2 regions of the Paenibacillus sp. O199 genome follow, and region 1 is predicted to be linked to the other one. Evidence: predicted binding sites of a transcription regulator. Region 1 holds the regulator's gene; the other holds the start of a gene.
What was found. Region 1 encodes Rex, which represses fermentation and respiration genes when NADH is low (regulators of the CRP and FNR family bind a similar motif). Its sites were predicted from a motif close to TTGTGAAATATTTCACAA; they were not measured.
Positions count from the first base shown of each region.

Region 2: the regulator Rex is predicted to act here: its motif matches at 1,767-1,784, upstream of nadA (quinolinate synthase NadA).

Region 1 is NZ_LGRP01000018.1:66,924-75,201, reverse strand. Features, by position in the region: gene A6049_RS22560 (acetate/propionate family kinase) at 1-30, opposite strand, end outside; gene A6049_RS22555 (3-hydroxyacyl-CoA dehydrogenase family protein) at 27-899, opposite strand; gene A6049_RS22550 (AAA family ATPase) at 1,033-2,535, opposite strand; gene A6049_RS22545 (hypothetical protein) at 2,528-3,055, opposite strand; gene A6049_RS22540 (cell wall elongation regulator TseB-like domain-containing protein) at 3,358-3,888, opposite strand; gene A6049_RS22535 (amidohydrolase) at 3,930-5,234, opposite strand; gene A6049_RS22530 (redox-sensing transcriptional repressor Rex) at 5,221-5,874, opposite strand; gene dinG (ATP-dependent DNA helicase DinG) at 6,101-8,278, opposite strand, start outside.
Region 2 is NZ_LGRP01000031.1:43,171-51,448, forward strand. Features, by position in the region: gene ftsH (ATP-dependent zinc metalloprotease FtsH) at 1-1,557, shown strand, start outside; gene nadA (quinolinate synthase NadA) at 1,856-2,794, shown strand; gene nadB (L-aspartate oxidase) at 2,831-4,450, shown strand; gene nadC (carboxylating nicotinate-nucleotide diphosphorylase) at 4,447-5,313, shown strand; gene A6049_RS27040 (type III pantothenate kinase) at 5,320-6,090, shown strand; gene hslO (Hsp33 family molecular chaperone HslO) at 6,186-7,076, shown strand; gene A6049_RS27050 (peptidyl-prolyl cis-trans isomerase) at 7,101-8,051, shown strand.

The sequences.
Region 1 (8,278 bases):
ACTCCCCGCATTAATTACGAGTACTTTCACAGCCGGTCACCATCCTTGTCGTACTTGAAGAATCCTTCGCCTGTTTTAACACCCAGGTGTCCTGCACGCACCATTTTCTTCAGAACTGTGGAAGGACGATATTTCAATTCACCGAATTCACGGAACATTCTTTCGAGTGCAGCTTCTACCGAATCCAATCCGAAACGGTCTGCCATCTCAAGCGGTCCGTGCTGAAAATTGTATCCGATACGCATAGCGTCATCAATATCTTCAGCGGAAGCGACACCTTCCTGCAGTACATGCAGCGCTTCGTTGATCAGAAGACAGATCAGTCTGGACGTAACAAATCCAGGTGATTCATAGATCATAACGCCTTTTTTGTCCGCTACTTCTTCCACAAAACGTCTAGTTTCTGCAAAAGTGCTATCGGATGTTTTCAGACCACGAATAATCTCTACAAGATCAACCCGGGAAACCGGGTGAATAAAGTGCATACCAATAACACGCTCTGGGTATTTGGTTGAGCTTGCAAGCTCAGTCAAACTCAGCGTGGATGTATTACTTGCAAGAATTACGTTGCTTGGGCAAACTTGGTCAAGTTGACTGAATACCGCTTTTTTCGCTTCCAGATCTTCAGAAATAGTCTCAATGACCATATCGCAAGTTCCGAGTTCAGCCAGATGAGCAACTTTGGTAATACGGGAGAGAATCAATTTCTTCTCAGCCTTCGTAATGGCCCATTTCTCCAGTTGTTTATCAAGGTTCGTCTCAATCATGTTATACGCATGATCCAGCTTCTCCGTTGTGTGTTCCACCAGAAGCACATCAAGTCCTTTGGCTGCAAGCATCTGGGAAATACCTTGCCCCATCGTGCCGCCGCCGACAACTCCTATCTTTTTGAAAAACATGGTTCTGCTCCATCCTTTCGGTTCTCTATTTCTCTATTGTACCCTGTTCGCCGAAAATTACAAATTTCGACCCAACATATAATAATATCTTAGCACGACTGAAATGTAAAAAAAAATAACCGACATAAATAAATTATGCCGGTAGAAGGGCGCTGTCACGAAATTGACAACGAAATTGATCGCCAGACAATACTTCTTCCCTGAGCAACGTGTCGAGGGAATTGTCGAAAATTGTCCGCTGTTCTTCAAGCAATCGTTTGGTCTGTTCCATCAGGTCTTGCAGGATTAATTTATTCTCCCGCATCAATTCTTCTGTAGTTACCATATCCATGTTAACAATACCCAACGTCGTGAGCCCGGAAGCCATCATCGTCTGTACTACATTCGTTGCTTGTTCAAAGTCATTACGCGATCCTGTACTACGTCCACCGTAATACATTTCCTCCGCTGCTGCACCTCCGAGGGCAATCATGATTTGCTCTTCAAGAAAGCGCTTCGTGTACAGAAATTGCTCTTGTTGCGGGTTATGACGTACATAACCCAAGGCCTGTCCACGAGGGCTAAGTGCAACCTGACTCACACTGCCAGGACGAACCAGTTCAGCCATGATGGCATGTCCCAACTCATGAATAGCCACTCTTTTCTTCTCTTCCACGCTGGATTCGCGGTCTGTCTTCTCACCCATCATTACTTTATCAATCGCAAGGGACAGATGACGCTGTTCAATGTTGAGCAGCCCGTCTCTCATCGCATAAATTGCTGCTTCGTTCATCACGCTTTCCAGCTGCGCTCCAGAGAAACCATAGGATTCTTCTGCTGTCTTATCAAGGCTGACCCCTTCCAAAAGAGGTTTATTAACTGCATGCAGCTCCAGTATGTGTTTTCTGCCTTTCTTATCCGGCAAGTCTACCTGAATATGACGGTCAAAACGACCTGGACGCGTCAGTGCGCTATCCAGCATTTCTTTTCGGTTCGTAGCGGCGATCACGAGTATACGTGGTGTTTCGGAAGAGTATATGCCATCCATTTCCGTCAACAGCTGATTCAGCGTCTGATCATATTCACGCTGTTGTCCACCTTCGCGTTTTCCACCGATCACATCAATTTCATCAATAAATATAATGGCATTTTCCTTATTTTCTTTAGCGGCGCGAGTTCTTGCATCACGGAACAAATCACGTATTCTGCCTGCACCTACACCAACATACATCTCAACAAACTCACTGCCTGAAGCAGCTACAAAAACAGAGTCGGTATAATGAGCAGCAGCTTTGGCCATCAAGGTTTTACCTGTTCCTGGAGGGCCAGTAAGCAGTATACCTTTCAAAGGACGAATACCAAACTTCTGAATTTCTTCATGTCGAATGAGAAAATCAAGCGCTTCCCGCAGTTCCTGCTTGGCACTCTCCTGACCACCGATTTCTTCAAAAGTCAGCTTGGAAGGGCCTTTTTTCTTGCGTTTACGTTCCTGACCTGCCCCCACCGTAATCCCACCCCGCATTTGCATCATGAGCAGCAGAGCTCCCACAAGCATTACAGCGATCAGAATGGGAATCATGTTTACACCGATAAAAGCGAGAAAGATAATTAATACGGGTACAAATCCAATGGCAATTTCTTTCGTCCATTTAGGCATTAGGCCACACTCCTATCTGACCGGGCACACGCGGCAGAATAATAAACTTACTGGCATCTCCATCTCTGAGACTGACATATACATTATTGTCATCCATGGCTGTATTTACCTTGATCCCATTTGTAGCCATTTTAGACAAGGTCGGTGTAATTTCGGTGTATTGCTTGTTCTCCATCGCTTGTGCTACGGTAAACATCGCGCTTCCCCACCAGCTCTCTAATGCTTCGTTGGAATGATCCACGACATCCAGCTTCAACGAACGAGTGCCAATCAAGGTTTGTCCTTCTTTGTGAATATATTGTACCAACCTGCCCAGATCAACATCCGGCTGCAGATCGAGTTTCAACTGTACATCATTGCGGTTAATAGTTAATTGAACATCATTGACTCCATCGTACTGGGTAACCATTTTTTCAATTGGGCTTTGCACAGCCACATGACGATACACAAACCAACCTCCAAACAACACAACGGCTGAAATGACGGCAGTCAGAGCAATAGGCAATACTTTTATCTTCAAGTGAGTTACCCCTCCTAAATTTTGGCCCATCCTATAACTTGTAGGCAAGAATATGAATATGTGTACGTAATGTCCTGTGATGTGCCTAACAGGATTTATTTGTGTATGATGTATCCTTGAATACATATTTGAGTATATCACATCGTATATACAATATCTAAGGCGAAAATATGAATAAATTATTAATTTTAACTATTCAAATCCAAAATGATCAACAAAGTACGCCAAAGAACCGGACCAGTCGGGTTTCCGTCTGCCGGTTCTTTAATGTATTCTTTTGGACGATAGTATTTATGCTAATTCTAGCTATTTGGGATCGTATAGACCAGATCCACCTGTTCCCCGTTACTGAAGCGGTAAAACCGATAATAGTTGTGAGTATCATCATTATAATACACTTGCCATACATAGATTCCATTCACAACGCCTGGCATGATTCGTTTGATCTCCCCACCGGGAACTTCAGAGCTGAACCGATTTCGAATCTGAGCTTCATTCATGCCGTTCTTTAACAGTTCACCGTGTACTGCATTGGTTCCCGTCACGGGTTTGTTATTCTCATCAAACTTGATCCACACCATGACATCCTGGTTATCCTTATTTTTGCCAATCAGGGTCCAGTATATGTTGTCTCCGCCGTCTTTCTGCCCCCAGACATACTTACGCAGCTCTTCGTGGGACGTAATCCCCAGCTGTTCCTGGGCCGCCTGTATGGCCAACGCCTCTTCCTTGCGCTGATCCTGGGTAACATAGACATAATAACGCTGAAGTCCAAACAGAATCAGAACCAGGAGCAGCAGCGAAATCCATATCCACTTCTTTTTTTTCTTCAAAAGCCGAACTTCCTTTCCCTATGACGATGCTGTCCTTGTAATTAACGGGCAAGCAAACTGTCAAATGCCAGCTGAGACTCACGCAGAATGCGCTCTTCATCCATCGTAAGACATTCGCCATGTTTAACCACTTGTTTACCATCCACCCACACATGCTCCACATCTTTGGCCGAAGCCGAGTAGACCGTATGGGAAATCAGATCCGTATGCGGATAGAAATGGGCCTGTTCGATGTTCAACGCGATGAAGTCAGCCTTCATGCCAACTTGCAGAGCGCCTGTATTGTTCAGGAATATGGATTTAGCACCATACGAAGTTCCAAGCAGAAGCGCTTCCCCTGCCGGCACTGCAGTAGGGTCACCGGACACACCTTTGTGAATCAACGCAGCCAATCTCATCTCTTCAAACATATCCAGGTTATTGTTACTGGCTGGTCCGTCTGTTCCCAGAGACACAGTCACGCCTGCTTTCAACAGATCAGGCACACGCGCAACACCCGAAGCCAATTTCAGGTTACTGCCTGGATTGTGGGAAACTGCTACATCATGCTTTGCGAGAATCTCGATCTCTTCATCATTCAGATGTACCGCATGTGCAACCAGAGATGGACGGGAAAAAAATCCTAGCTTCTCCAGATGTGCGACTGGACGCAGTCCGTAATCAGCCACGTTCTGTTCCACTTCGCGAAGCGTTTCAGACATATGCGTATGCAAAGGCAGATTCAGATCATGAGCAACCTGTACCAGCTTCTCTATGTAATCCGGAGGGCAAGTGTAAGGGGCGTGCGGAGAGATTACGGTTGTAATTCTTCCGTCTGCTTGTCCATTCCATTGACGGGCAAATGCTGCGGACTCTTCGAGCTTGCGCAGTTGTTCTTCTTCTGAGCAAAGCCCGATTACCCCACGTGCCAGAGCAGCCCGAACGCCGGATTGTTCCACCACTTTCGCAACCTGATCCATATGATCATACATATCTAGGAAAGCTGTTGTTCCACCCTTCAACATTTCAAGCACGGAAAGTGATGTGCCCCAATATACGTCTTCAGACGTCATTTTGGCTTCCATTGGCCACATTTTCTCCTGCAACCATACTTGTAACGCCAGATCGTCTCCATGGCCTCTGAGGAGCGACATGGCCGCGTGACCATGCGTATTGATCAGACCCGGCAAGAAGAACAGTCCTTTTCCGTCCACCTTTGTCAGGCTTTCGTCTCCTTCCGGCAATGTCTCACCAATATGCACAATCTTGTCATTCTCAACAACCATAAGACCTTGAACCACGTTCCAATTCGTACCTTCACTCACGGCAAATTTGCCGTTGTGAATTACCCATCTATTTGTCGTCATCTTCCTCGTCGTCCTTTCCATTCTCCAAGTAATAAGCCAGGCTAAGTAGATCCGTCGTAAAATCAGCATGATGAATGCGAATATGCGGCGGGGTCTTCAGGATCGTTGGCGCAAAGTTCAGAATCGCTTCAATTCCTGACTCAATCAGCTGATCTGCAACATTTTGGGCTTCCGTATCCGGAACCGTGATAATACCTATACGAATGTTATCTTTTTTGACCGAATCCGTTAATTCATTCATCGGTTGTACCGTCAAACTGTTGATTTGACTCCCAATTTTCGGACCGTAGGCATCAAATACAGCGACGATCTTCATGTTGTCTTTGAGATAGGCATTGTAATTGGACAAGGCATGTCCCAAATTACCTGCTCCGACAAGAGCTACATTGATCTGCTGGTCTATTTTTAAAATATGGCGGATTTTCTCAATGAGATATGAAACGTCATATCCAATCCCTTTACGACCAAAGTCACCAAAGTAAGCCAAGTCTTTACGAATCTGGGCCGGATTCAAATCCAGCCTCAGTCCAAGTTCTTGTGAAGAAACCGTATTGACTTCCCGCTGATGCAGTTCATTCAAATAACGCAAGTAAACAGGTAATCTACGCACCACGGCTTCCGAAATTTTATCTGATTTCATTCATTGCTCCCCCTTACCAAGGCCACGATAGATAGATGAAAAGATGAGCACCCTGTCTAAAACGATGCAAAATGATTACTGAATTAAACAGGATGCTCCTTGTTATATAATGGATAATTGCTTTAATCGCTTTACTCGCATATCCATGAAACGAATACATGATATTACTCAATTTTACCGCCAATCACTGGCGTCTTGCAATAATGGAAGCTACAGAGCGTATCTGTTATTGTTGCTCTTCGGTTGGTCTCTCGAGCCATTCCGAAATGCGTGGAACTATCTGCTCTGTAAGCATGTGCTCCATTTTGGGACCAGGTAATGAATATAAAAAGTACTTGCCATAATACGCTTCAATAACGCGTGTATCGTATACAATCACAATGCCTCTGTCTTTGCCTGTACGAACCAGTCTGCCAAATCCCTGTTTGAAACGGATGACGGCTTGTGGCACGGATAGCTTCATAAACGGGTTTTTCTTCTGCTGCTGCAAAAGCTCGCTCTTCGCTTCCACTAATGGATGATTCGGTGGCTGGAACGGCAGTCTGACAATTGCAAGGCAGGTCAGAGCCTCTCCCGGAATGTCCACGCCTTCCCAAAAGCTGCTTGTGCCAAGTAGCACCGTTGCTTTAGCATCTTGGAACCGACGTGTAAGCTTGGAACGGCTGCCGCTGTCCACCCCTTGCCCAAGCAAAGAGATATCGTTGCCTGACAAGGCCTCCTTAAGCGGGTCATAGACCTGTCGCAGCATGCGGTAGGAGGTGAACAACACCATCATGCGTCCACGAGTCGCAATAGCCGTTTCCGCAAGCGAGTGCACGAGCATATCCACAAAGTGGGCATCGCCTACACTGCCCTTCACGCTTGGGAAATCACGCGGAATGACAAGCAGCGCCTGTTCTCGATAATTGAACGGTGAAGGTAGCATCGACGTTAACAGACGGTTATTGTCGGCAGCTTCCTGCAAACCCAGCTGTTCGATCATGAATTGAAATGACTTGTCAACGGAGAGCGTAGCCGATGTAAGCACAACGCTTTTCTTTTTATCAAAGAACATATCCTTCAATTGTGCACTGACATCGACAGGAACAGCATAGAGTTGCAGTGATTTACTGCGGAACTGGCCGCTGGCCTCCATCCAGTACACGGTATTGGCATCATCCATCCGCATGAAGAAACGCAGATTATCCTTAATCGTTGCCAAATCCTTGAGCAGACCTGAGATATCCGTAATCAGACTATCGGACTGATAATCGTCCTGATCTTCTTTCACTTCAAGCAGCAGCTTGTCGCCTTTACGAATCAAATCGCCTAGGGTGACATAAATTTGGTTTTCAGCGTCCTGCAATTCCTGCCATTTGGCTGGTTTTTGTGAAGACTTCAGTCTAAGTGAGAATTGTCCTGTCTCGCCTGGAGAAGCATCGCTGCGTTCAGGCAGCAGTCCGAACAATGCATCGCTTAGTCGATCCCACATCTCTTTAACTTCGACAGCAAGCGGGAACATCTGATCAATCATGGAGCCCCACTGTACCGAATTTTCATGACCCGACAATTGAGAACGCAGCATAGGCAGTTGGCCATTTCGGCTATCTTTAAATAGTCGGGTCAGTGTATGAACCAACGTGAAATATTTCATATGAAGACCAAGGTGCTTACCTGCTACGTCCTCCAGATGATGTGCTTCATCAATGACGAGACTTTCGTAGGCTGGCAGCAGCTGATGTGCTGCTTTGACATCCGTAAACAATTTCGAATGATTCGTAATGACGATATCGGAAAGCCCGGCTTCATGTTTGGCCCGGTGATAGAAACATTTGCGGAACCAAGGACAGGAACGTCCAAGACAGGACTCAGACTCACTTTGTACCGTCTCCCAGAAGTCTCCTCCGCGCCCGCTTAGATTAAGCTCCTCGTCGTCTCCAGTCTCCGTCTGAGTAAGCCAGACAATCATCTGAGCCGCTGTAAAATAATCCTCTTTCGGTGTAGCAAATTCACGTTTATTGATTTTATGCTCAAACTTACGCAGACACAGATAGTGCCCACGTCCTTTGAACACCGCTGCCTTGAACGGGAACGGAACCACTTGGGTCAGCATAGGAATATCCCGCTCTCTCAATTGCTCCTGCAGGTTGATGGTATGTGTGCTGACCATCACTTTCTGTTCCTGTTTTACACTTTCATAGATGGCAGGCAGCAAATAACCAAGTGATTTGCCCGTACCTGTCCCAGCTTCGATTAAGAGATGTTTCTCCTCATCCAAAGCTTGTCGTACACTGCTGAACATTTGAGTTTGCGCCTCACGCTCCTCATAATGGTCCAGCGTCTCCTTCAGGTTATCTCTAACCTGATCCATAAACTGCTCAAAACTCACGCCTTCCAGCGGATTACCCTCTCGCTCATCACGTGG
Region 2 (8,278 bases), on a different contig from region 1:
GTTACGTTTGAAGATGTTGCGGGTGCTGACGAAGAGAAACAGGAACTGGTTGAAGTCGTGGACTTCCTCAAGGACCCTCGTAAATTCGCAGCAGTAGGTGCGCGGATTCCTAAAGGCGTATTGCTTGTAGGTCCTCCGGGTACAGGTAAAACCTTGCTCGCTCGTGCTGTTGCCGGTGAAGCGGGTGTACCATTCTTCAGTATTTCCGGTTCTGACTTCGTTGAAATGTTTGTCGGTGTCGGTGCATCTCGTGTACGTGACTTGTTTGAAAATGCGAAGAAAAACGCCCCATGTATCATCTTTATCGATGAGATCGATGCTGTAGGACGTCAGCGTGGTGCTGGTCTTGGTGGTGGTCACGACGAACGTGAACAAACACTCAACCAGTTGCTTGTTGAAATGGACGGATTCGGAGCCAATGAAGGTATTATCATCGTTGCTGCAACGAACCGTGCTGATATTCTGGACCCTGCCTTGCTGCGTCCAGGACGTTTTGACCGTCAAATCACGGTTGATCGCCCTGACGTGAGAGGTCGTGAAGCGGTTCTGAAAGTACACTCACGCAACAAACCACTCACCAAAGATGTGAAGCTGGACATTATTGCGAAGCGTACTACCGGATTCTCCGGTGCAGATTTGGAAAATCTCTTGAATGAAGCGGCATTGCTTGCGGCACGTCGTAATCGCAGAGATATTTCCATGCGTGAGGTAGACGAGGCGATTGACCGTGTTATCGTAGGTACGGAGAAGAAAAGCCGTGTCATCAGTGATCGTGAGAAACGTATCATTGCTTACCACGAAGCAGGTCACACCATTGTAGGTTACTTCCTGGAACATGCCGATATGGTACATAAAGTTACCATTATTCCGCGTGGACGCGCGGGTGGATATGTAATCATGTTGCCAAAAGAAGATCGTATGCTTGTAACCAAGCAGGAGCTGTTGGACAAAATAACGGGACTCCTTGGGGGCCGTGTTGCAGAAGAATTGTTCATTGGTGAAATTGGTACTGGCGCATACAGTGACTTCCAGCAAGCGACAGGTATTGTTCGAAGTATGGTTATGGAGTACGGTATGAGTGAGAAATTGGGTCCTATGCAATTCGGAAGTTCACAGGGACAGGTATTCCTGGGCCGTGATATTGGTCATGAACAGAATTACTCGGATTCCATCGCATATGAGATTGATCAGGAAATGCAACGCTTCATTAACGATTGTTACGAGAAATGTAAGGACTTGCTCGTAAAACATTCGAAAGAGATGCATCTGATCGCACAAACATTGCTCGAAGTGGAGACATTGGAAATGGATCAGATCAAGGAATTGATCGAGACAGGTTCCCTGACTCCAAAAAGTGAGAACAGCAATGATGGAGAAGGCACGCCTAGCGAAAGCGGAGAGGCGATCATCGACAACATCGGTGATGTACGCGTCCGTATCCAAGGCAAAGATGAAACGCCTGAGCCACCAGCCGGAGATATTCCTAACGAAGCTCCGAATCTGGACAAAGGAAACAGCAATGACCCGGATGATGGTGGAACGAAGCCAACGTCTTAATTTATAACAACCATCTGTTTATAGTGGCAGATGAACAAAGAGAGCCTTCGGGCTCTCTTTTTTTATATATTCCTTTAAATTGTATAGATAATGATAACGGGGAGCTATAGGGCGAACCACGTAGGAAATGGGCGGTTATGCCCTTGTTCTGGGGCGTTTTCATTTATTGACAGAGTCGTGAACGTTGTGTACATTAGGTGTTAAACCGCTTGTGATTCGTTTCTCAAGCGAAAATAACGACTTGGATTTGCCATATGAAACAGCGTATAAGGCTGTCCCGATAAGGAGAGGATCACAGGTGGAAGCTCTGGCTTTAGAGCGCAAGGCTGAGATGAACCGGGAGCTGCGCGAGCGGCTGATGGAGTTGAAGAAGGAACGTAATGCCATTATTCTTGCCCATTATTATCAACGTGACGAGGTACAGGAGGTCGCTGATTTCCGGGGAGATTCGTTTTTGCTGGCCCAGAAGGCGGCACAAACCGATGCGGATGTTATCGTTTTCTGCGGGGTTCATTTTATGGGTGAAAGCGCTAAAATTCTTGCCCCTAACAAAACGGTTATCATCCCCGACGAGCGTGCAGGCTGCCCAATGGCAGACATGGTGAACGTTGAAGGCTTACGTAAATTGAAAGCACAGCACCCGAATGCCAAAGTTGTAACGTACATCAATTCTTCAGCTGAGATCAAGGCAGAGACCGACATCTGTTGTACATCGGCCAATGCTGTCAGAGTCATTCAATCTGTTGATTCCGATGAAATCATCTGGGTACCGGATAAAAATCTGGGACATTATGTGCAACAACATACAGACAAGAAAATGATTATCTGGGAAGGTTACTGCAATACCCATGATATGCTGACGGTCAAAGACGTGGTTGAGATGAGAGCGAAGCATCCAAATGCCGAGTTCGTTGTTCACCCGGAATGTCGTCCTGAGGTTGTAGAGATGGGTGACTTCGTAGGTAGCACAACCGCCATTCTGGAATATTGTAAGAATTCGTCCGCTAAAGAATTTATCGTAGGTACCGAGGATGGTACAGGATACCAACTGCGTCTCGATAGCCCGGATAAACAATTCCACTTTGCTACCAAGTTCCTCGTATGCCCGAACATGAAGGTCAACAACTTGAAAAAGCTGGTTAAATGTCTGGAAACGATGAAGCCGCAAATTTACGTACCGCCAGCGGTTGCCGACAAAGCCAGAGAATCACTAGAGCGCATGTTACTGGTGAAGTAGCATGCGCTACTCTTGCTCCAAGACAGGTGAAATAACATGATACCGCAATATTTAGTGGATTTTGATCTGTCCGCGCTGCCGATGGTGGAGACGGATGTGCTGGTTATTGGTTCGGGCATTGCTGGTTTGTTTACTGCGATCAAGGCGAGTGAACAACGCAGTGTGTTGATGATCACGAAGAAGTCGTTACTGGATAGTAACACCCGGTATGCGCAGGGAGGAATCGCTGCGGTTATTGCTGAGGATGATTCACCTGCCTACCATTTGCAGGATACACTTGTTGCAGGAGCGGGATTATGCCGCTCCGAAGCAGTCGAAGCATTGGTGAACGAGGGCCCGGACGGAGTGAAAGAACTGATTCGACTGGGTACTTTGTTTGATCTGGAGAACGGCGAGTTGGCGTTGACGCAGGAAGGTGCGCACAGCCACCGCCGTATTTTGCATGCCAATGGGGATGCAACGGGATATGAGATTGTGCGTGCACTGGCTGCACAGGCGAATGAACATCCGGGGATTGAAGTGTGGGATGAGCATTTTGTCATTGACCTGATTACAGAGCAGGGAGAATGTGTAGGTGCGCTGGTTCAGAAGGCTGACGGCTCACAAGTATTTGTGAAGGCAGAGGCAACCGTACTATGCTCTGGCGGAGCTGGACAATTGTATCGATATACGACTAATCCGGAAGTGGCTACAGCAGATGGTGTGGCGATGGCCTATCGTGCCGGGGCAGTTGTCCGGGACATGGAGTTTATTCAATTTCACCCGACCTCCCTTTGTTATCCGGGAGCACCACGTTTCCTGGTGTCCGAGGCGGTACGTGGCGAAGGAGCCTATTTGCGTAATGTGAAAGGCGAGCGCTTCATGGAACGGTATCATGCACAGCTTGAACTGGCACCACGTGATATCGTCGCGCGGGCAATTGTCAGTGAGATGGAATCGACAAACAGCACCTTTGTATATTTGGATATCACTCATGAATCGGCGGAGATGATTAAGCATCGGTTTCCTACTATTTATGAGACCTGTATGCGATACGGACTGGATATGACCACAGACTGGATTCCGGTTGCTCCTGCTGCACATTACATGATGGGCGGAGTGAAGACGGATCTCAGTGGGGAGAGCAGCATTGGCCGGTTATTTGCCTGCGGTGAGGTATCTTCTACTGGAGTACATGGAGCCAATCGCCTGGCGAGCAACTCTCTGTCTGAAGCAATCGTATTTGGCCGGAGAATCGTGGATCGTATTCAATCCCTTCCTCCGCTTGCTTCACTCCAGACAAATATTCCCACATTAACAACTATTCGCAGGATCATAAAGGAAGAGCAGAAGCCGGTGTCCGAAAGACGCTTGCGTCTGCAAAAAATGATGGTGCGTCAAGTGGGGCTGCGCCGGAATGGCGCTAACCTGCAAGCAGCAATAGAGAAACTGCAACAAGAACTGCAATTTTTTGATCAGAAGTTTACTCACAAAGAAGAGATGGAATATGCCAACCTTTTGACCTGTGCCTGGTTGGTTACCACTGGAGCATTACACCGCGAGGAAAGTCGGGGAGCCCACTACCGTGAGGATTTCCCGCAGCGTGACGATGCCGTATGGCAGAAGCATAGTCTGCAGCAGCGAGAACAAGCGATTGTGGAGGAATTGATGTCATGATACTGAACGGATATAATGAAGGACTCATCGAATCAATCAAAAACTGGCTTCGTGAGGATGTTGGTGCAGGGGATGTCACAACAAATGTGACGATTCCCGCTGGCAGTCAGTCCAAGGCCGTTATACATGCCAAAGACAATGGAATCATTGCAGGAATTACGGTAGCAGAACTCGTGTTTCAGGTAGTGGATCCTGGTCTTGCGTTCACACCAATGGTAAAAGACGGTGATGCAGTTACGCATGGTACGATTCTGGCTGAGGTAGAAGGAAGCACACATAGCTTGCTGACAGGAGAGCGTCTGGCTCTTAACCTGCTTCAGCGCATGTCTGGTATCGCTACCCGTACACGTACTTATGTTGACGCGCTGGAAGGCCTTTCTACACGACTGGTCGATACTCGTAAAACAACACCGGGACACCGCTTGCTTGAAAAATATGCAGTGCGGGTTGGTGGCGGAGCAAATCATCGGTTCGGTCTCTATGATGCCGTCATGATTAAGGATAACCACATCAAGGGCGCAGGCGGGATCACTGAAGCGGTACAGCGTGCGCGAGCCGTCATTCCGCATACAATGACCATTGAATTAGAGACCGAAAACATGGAACAGGTCAGAGAAGCCTTGCAGGCTGGGTCAGATATCATTATGCTGGATAACATGCACCCAGATCGGATGCGTGAGGCCGTCGCTCTTATTCGTGAGCAGGCTCCGCATGTGAAAGTTGAGGCATCGGGCAACGTCTCGCTAAATACCATTCGTGGTATTGCAGAGAGCGGAGTGGATGTAATTTCAGTTGGCAGGTTAACCTACTCTTTTGAGAGCCTGGATATCAGCCTGGATTTAAACGAAAAGAAAGAGGGGTGAACCTCTTTGATTCTTGTGGTAGACGTGGGCAACAGCAATATCGTACTCGGCGTGTATCAAGGCCGGGAGTTGCTCCACCATTTTCGCCTGAGTACATCCCGGCAGTCGACAGTGGATGAATACGGCGTATTGATTTATAATTTATTTCATATGTCGGGGATTTCAACACGCGACATTGAAGGTGTGATCATCTCATCCGTGGTTCCACCACTAGTGAATGTGATTGAAGCCATGTGTGAGAAATACGTATGCAAAAAACCGCTACTCGTTGGGCCTGGTATTCGAACCGGCCTGAACCTGCGGTATGAGAATCCTCGTGAAGTTGGCGCGGATCGCATTGTTAATGCAGTAGCAGCCGTTGAGAAGTATGGCGGCCCTCTCGTTGTGGTCGATTTTGGTACAGCGACTACATTTGACTGTATTGACGAGAAAGGAAATTATCTGGGCGGGGCTATCGTACCCGGCATCCATATTGCAACCGAAGCACTCTATGAACGAGCGTCCAAGCTACCTCGTATTGAATTGGAGAAGCCCAAGAAAGTCATTGGTCGCAACACCATTCATGCGATGCAGGCCGGCATTATATTTGGTTATGCAGGACAGGTGGACGGCATTGTGGAGCGTATTCGCGAGGAAATGGGAGCCAAGCCTAGAGTCATTGCAACCGGAGGCCTTGCCAAGCTGATTGCAGAAGAAACACGCAGCATCGATGAAGTGGATCCGCTGCTTACGCTTGAAGGGCTGCGTATCGTTTATGAGCGGAACCGGGAAAGGTAAGAACAGAGACGGCAAACAGCGGGCTGAGGTTACAGTCTTATATGTTATGCCGTTTTTTCTATAACTGGCGATTACGCCAAAGGAGGCTGAATGACTTGGAAAACAACAACAAACAAGACCGGTTAATTCGCGGTACAGCAATGAACGGACGGGTTAGGGCCTTTGCTGTTCAAACGACGGAACTGGTTGAGGAATTGCGCAGAAGACATGATACGTTTCCCACGGCTACAGCAGCTATGGGGCGTACGGTTACAGCAGCATCCATTATGGGGGCTATGCTTAAGGGAGAAGAGAAGCTGACAATTCAAGTCAAAGGCGACGGCCCCATTGGACAGATTGTTGCCGATGCTAATGCGAAGGGTGAAGTTCGTGGCTATGTAAGCAATCCGCATGTACATCTGCCGAGCAACAGTATGGGCAAACTGGACGTTGCTGGCGCAGTCGGAACAGAGGGATTCGTGAACGTAACGAAGGATTTGGGGCTGAAAGAGCCTTATCGCGGCAGTGTGCCGATTATTTCAGGGGAACTTGGCGAAGACTTTACGTACTATTTTGCCAAATCGGAGCAGACGCCTTCTGCTGTAGGCGTTGGTGTACTAGTGGATACCGATAATTCGGTTATTGTAGCCGGTGGATTCATTGTACAGTTGCTTCCAGGTTTGATGGATGATGAGATTACGGTGATTGAAAATGCCATTGGTACAATGCCGCCAGTGACGTCTCTGTTGGCTGAGGGGCTTGAACTGGAAGCACTGCTTCGTCGCGTACTGCCTGATGTACAGGTCATGGACGAAATGGATATTCATTTCCACTGTGAGTGTTCACGTGAGCGGGTAGAGAAAACGTTGATCAGTCTGGGTCAATCCGAAATGGAACAATTGATTGAGGAAGAAGGCCAGGCTGAAGTGGTCTGCCAATTCTGCAATGAGGCTTACGATTTCAACAAGGAACAACTTGAAACCATCCTAGAGCAAGCCAAGAACTGATTTTATGCGGGGACGGGACGCGGAATGACAAGACAGGAAAAAGGGTTATGGACGGCTGTAATTGTCTTGACGCTTGGAATGCTGGTGATGGGTTCGGTTATGGTTGTGCAAGGCTTACGAAATGGACGTGAAGGAGCAGATTCGCCTCAGGATACCAATCAAGAAGAGGGAAATGCGGTAGCAACGATCAATGGGGAGGTCATCACCGACAAGGAATGGACCGAGGCATTGAAACGGCGCTATGGCAGTGAATTGCTGCTCCAGATGCTCAATCGTAAAGCTGTATATGCAGAAGCGCTCGATCGTAATCTGACGGTGACTCCCAAAGAAATTGCGAAGGAACTTGCCGCGGCCATGGATGGATATGATTCGGAGAAGGCATATTTTGACGAGATGCAGTCCCAACTGGGTTTATCCAGGCAAGATCTTGAGTTGGAGGCAGGATACCGACTTCTGCTTGAGAAAATCGCGACGAGCGGTATACAGATCAAGGATGCAGATATTGAGCATTATTGGAACGAACACCATGAAGACTATGTTTCCCCAGAAAAATATGATCTGTCTATCATTGTATTGAAGGAAGAGGAACAGGCTGAATCAGTCCTGGATGCGCTCGACAAGGGAGCAGACTTTGAAGAAACCGCGCGTAATGAATCGACGGACACTTACTCCCGTGATGCGGGTGGTCGTCTGGGATGGGTTGAGCAGAACGATCCGTTTCAGTCCGAAGCGATCCTCAAACTTGCAGCTCAACTGGACGTTGGCGATATTGCAGGGCCGGTGAAGGTGGAAGAAGGATACGCCATCATTAAAATGAATGACAAACAAGAGCGTCAGGTGCAACCTGCAGAAGAGGTTCGCGAAGAAATTCGGATGCAGCTTGCTCTCAGCCAGGCTGATCCCCTGCCCCAGGTGGAGGAAAGGCTGCGGAGCAAGTATGAAGCTGTCATCATCGCTGAAATTCCGGCATCCTGATTATCCTGCAAACGAATGTCCTACTGCATCTTGATAAAAATACTCTGTCTACGGCCTTAGGGCCCAGGGCGGAGTATTTTTTTGAGTACTCATATTGACAATAGGGTGTAACGTTGATAAGATAAAAATAATCAAAAACCTACTCATTTACTCGGAATAAAACCATTTATATGAACAAAGAAATCTTCGAAAACCCAGGTTCTGTCCGATTTATTGCAGACGGAATG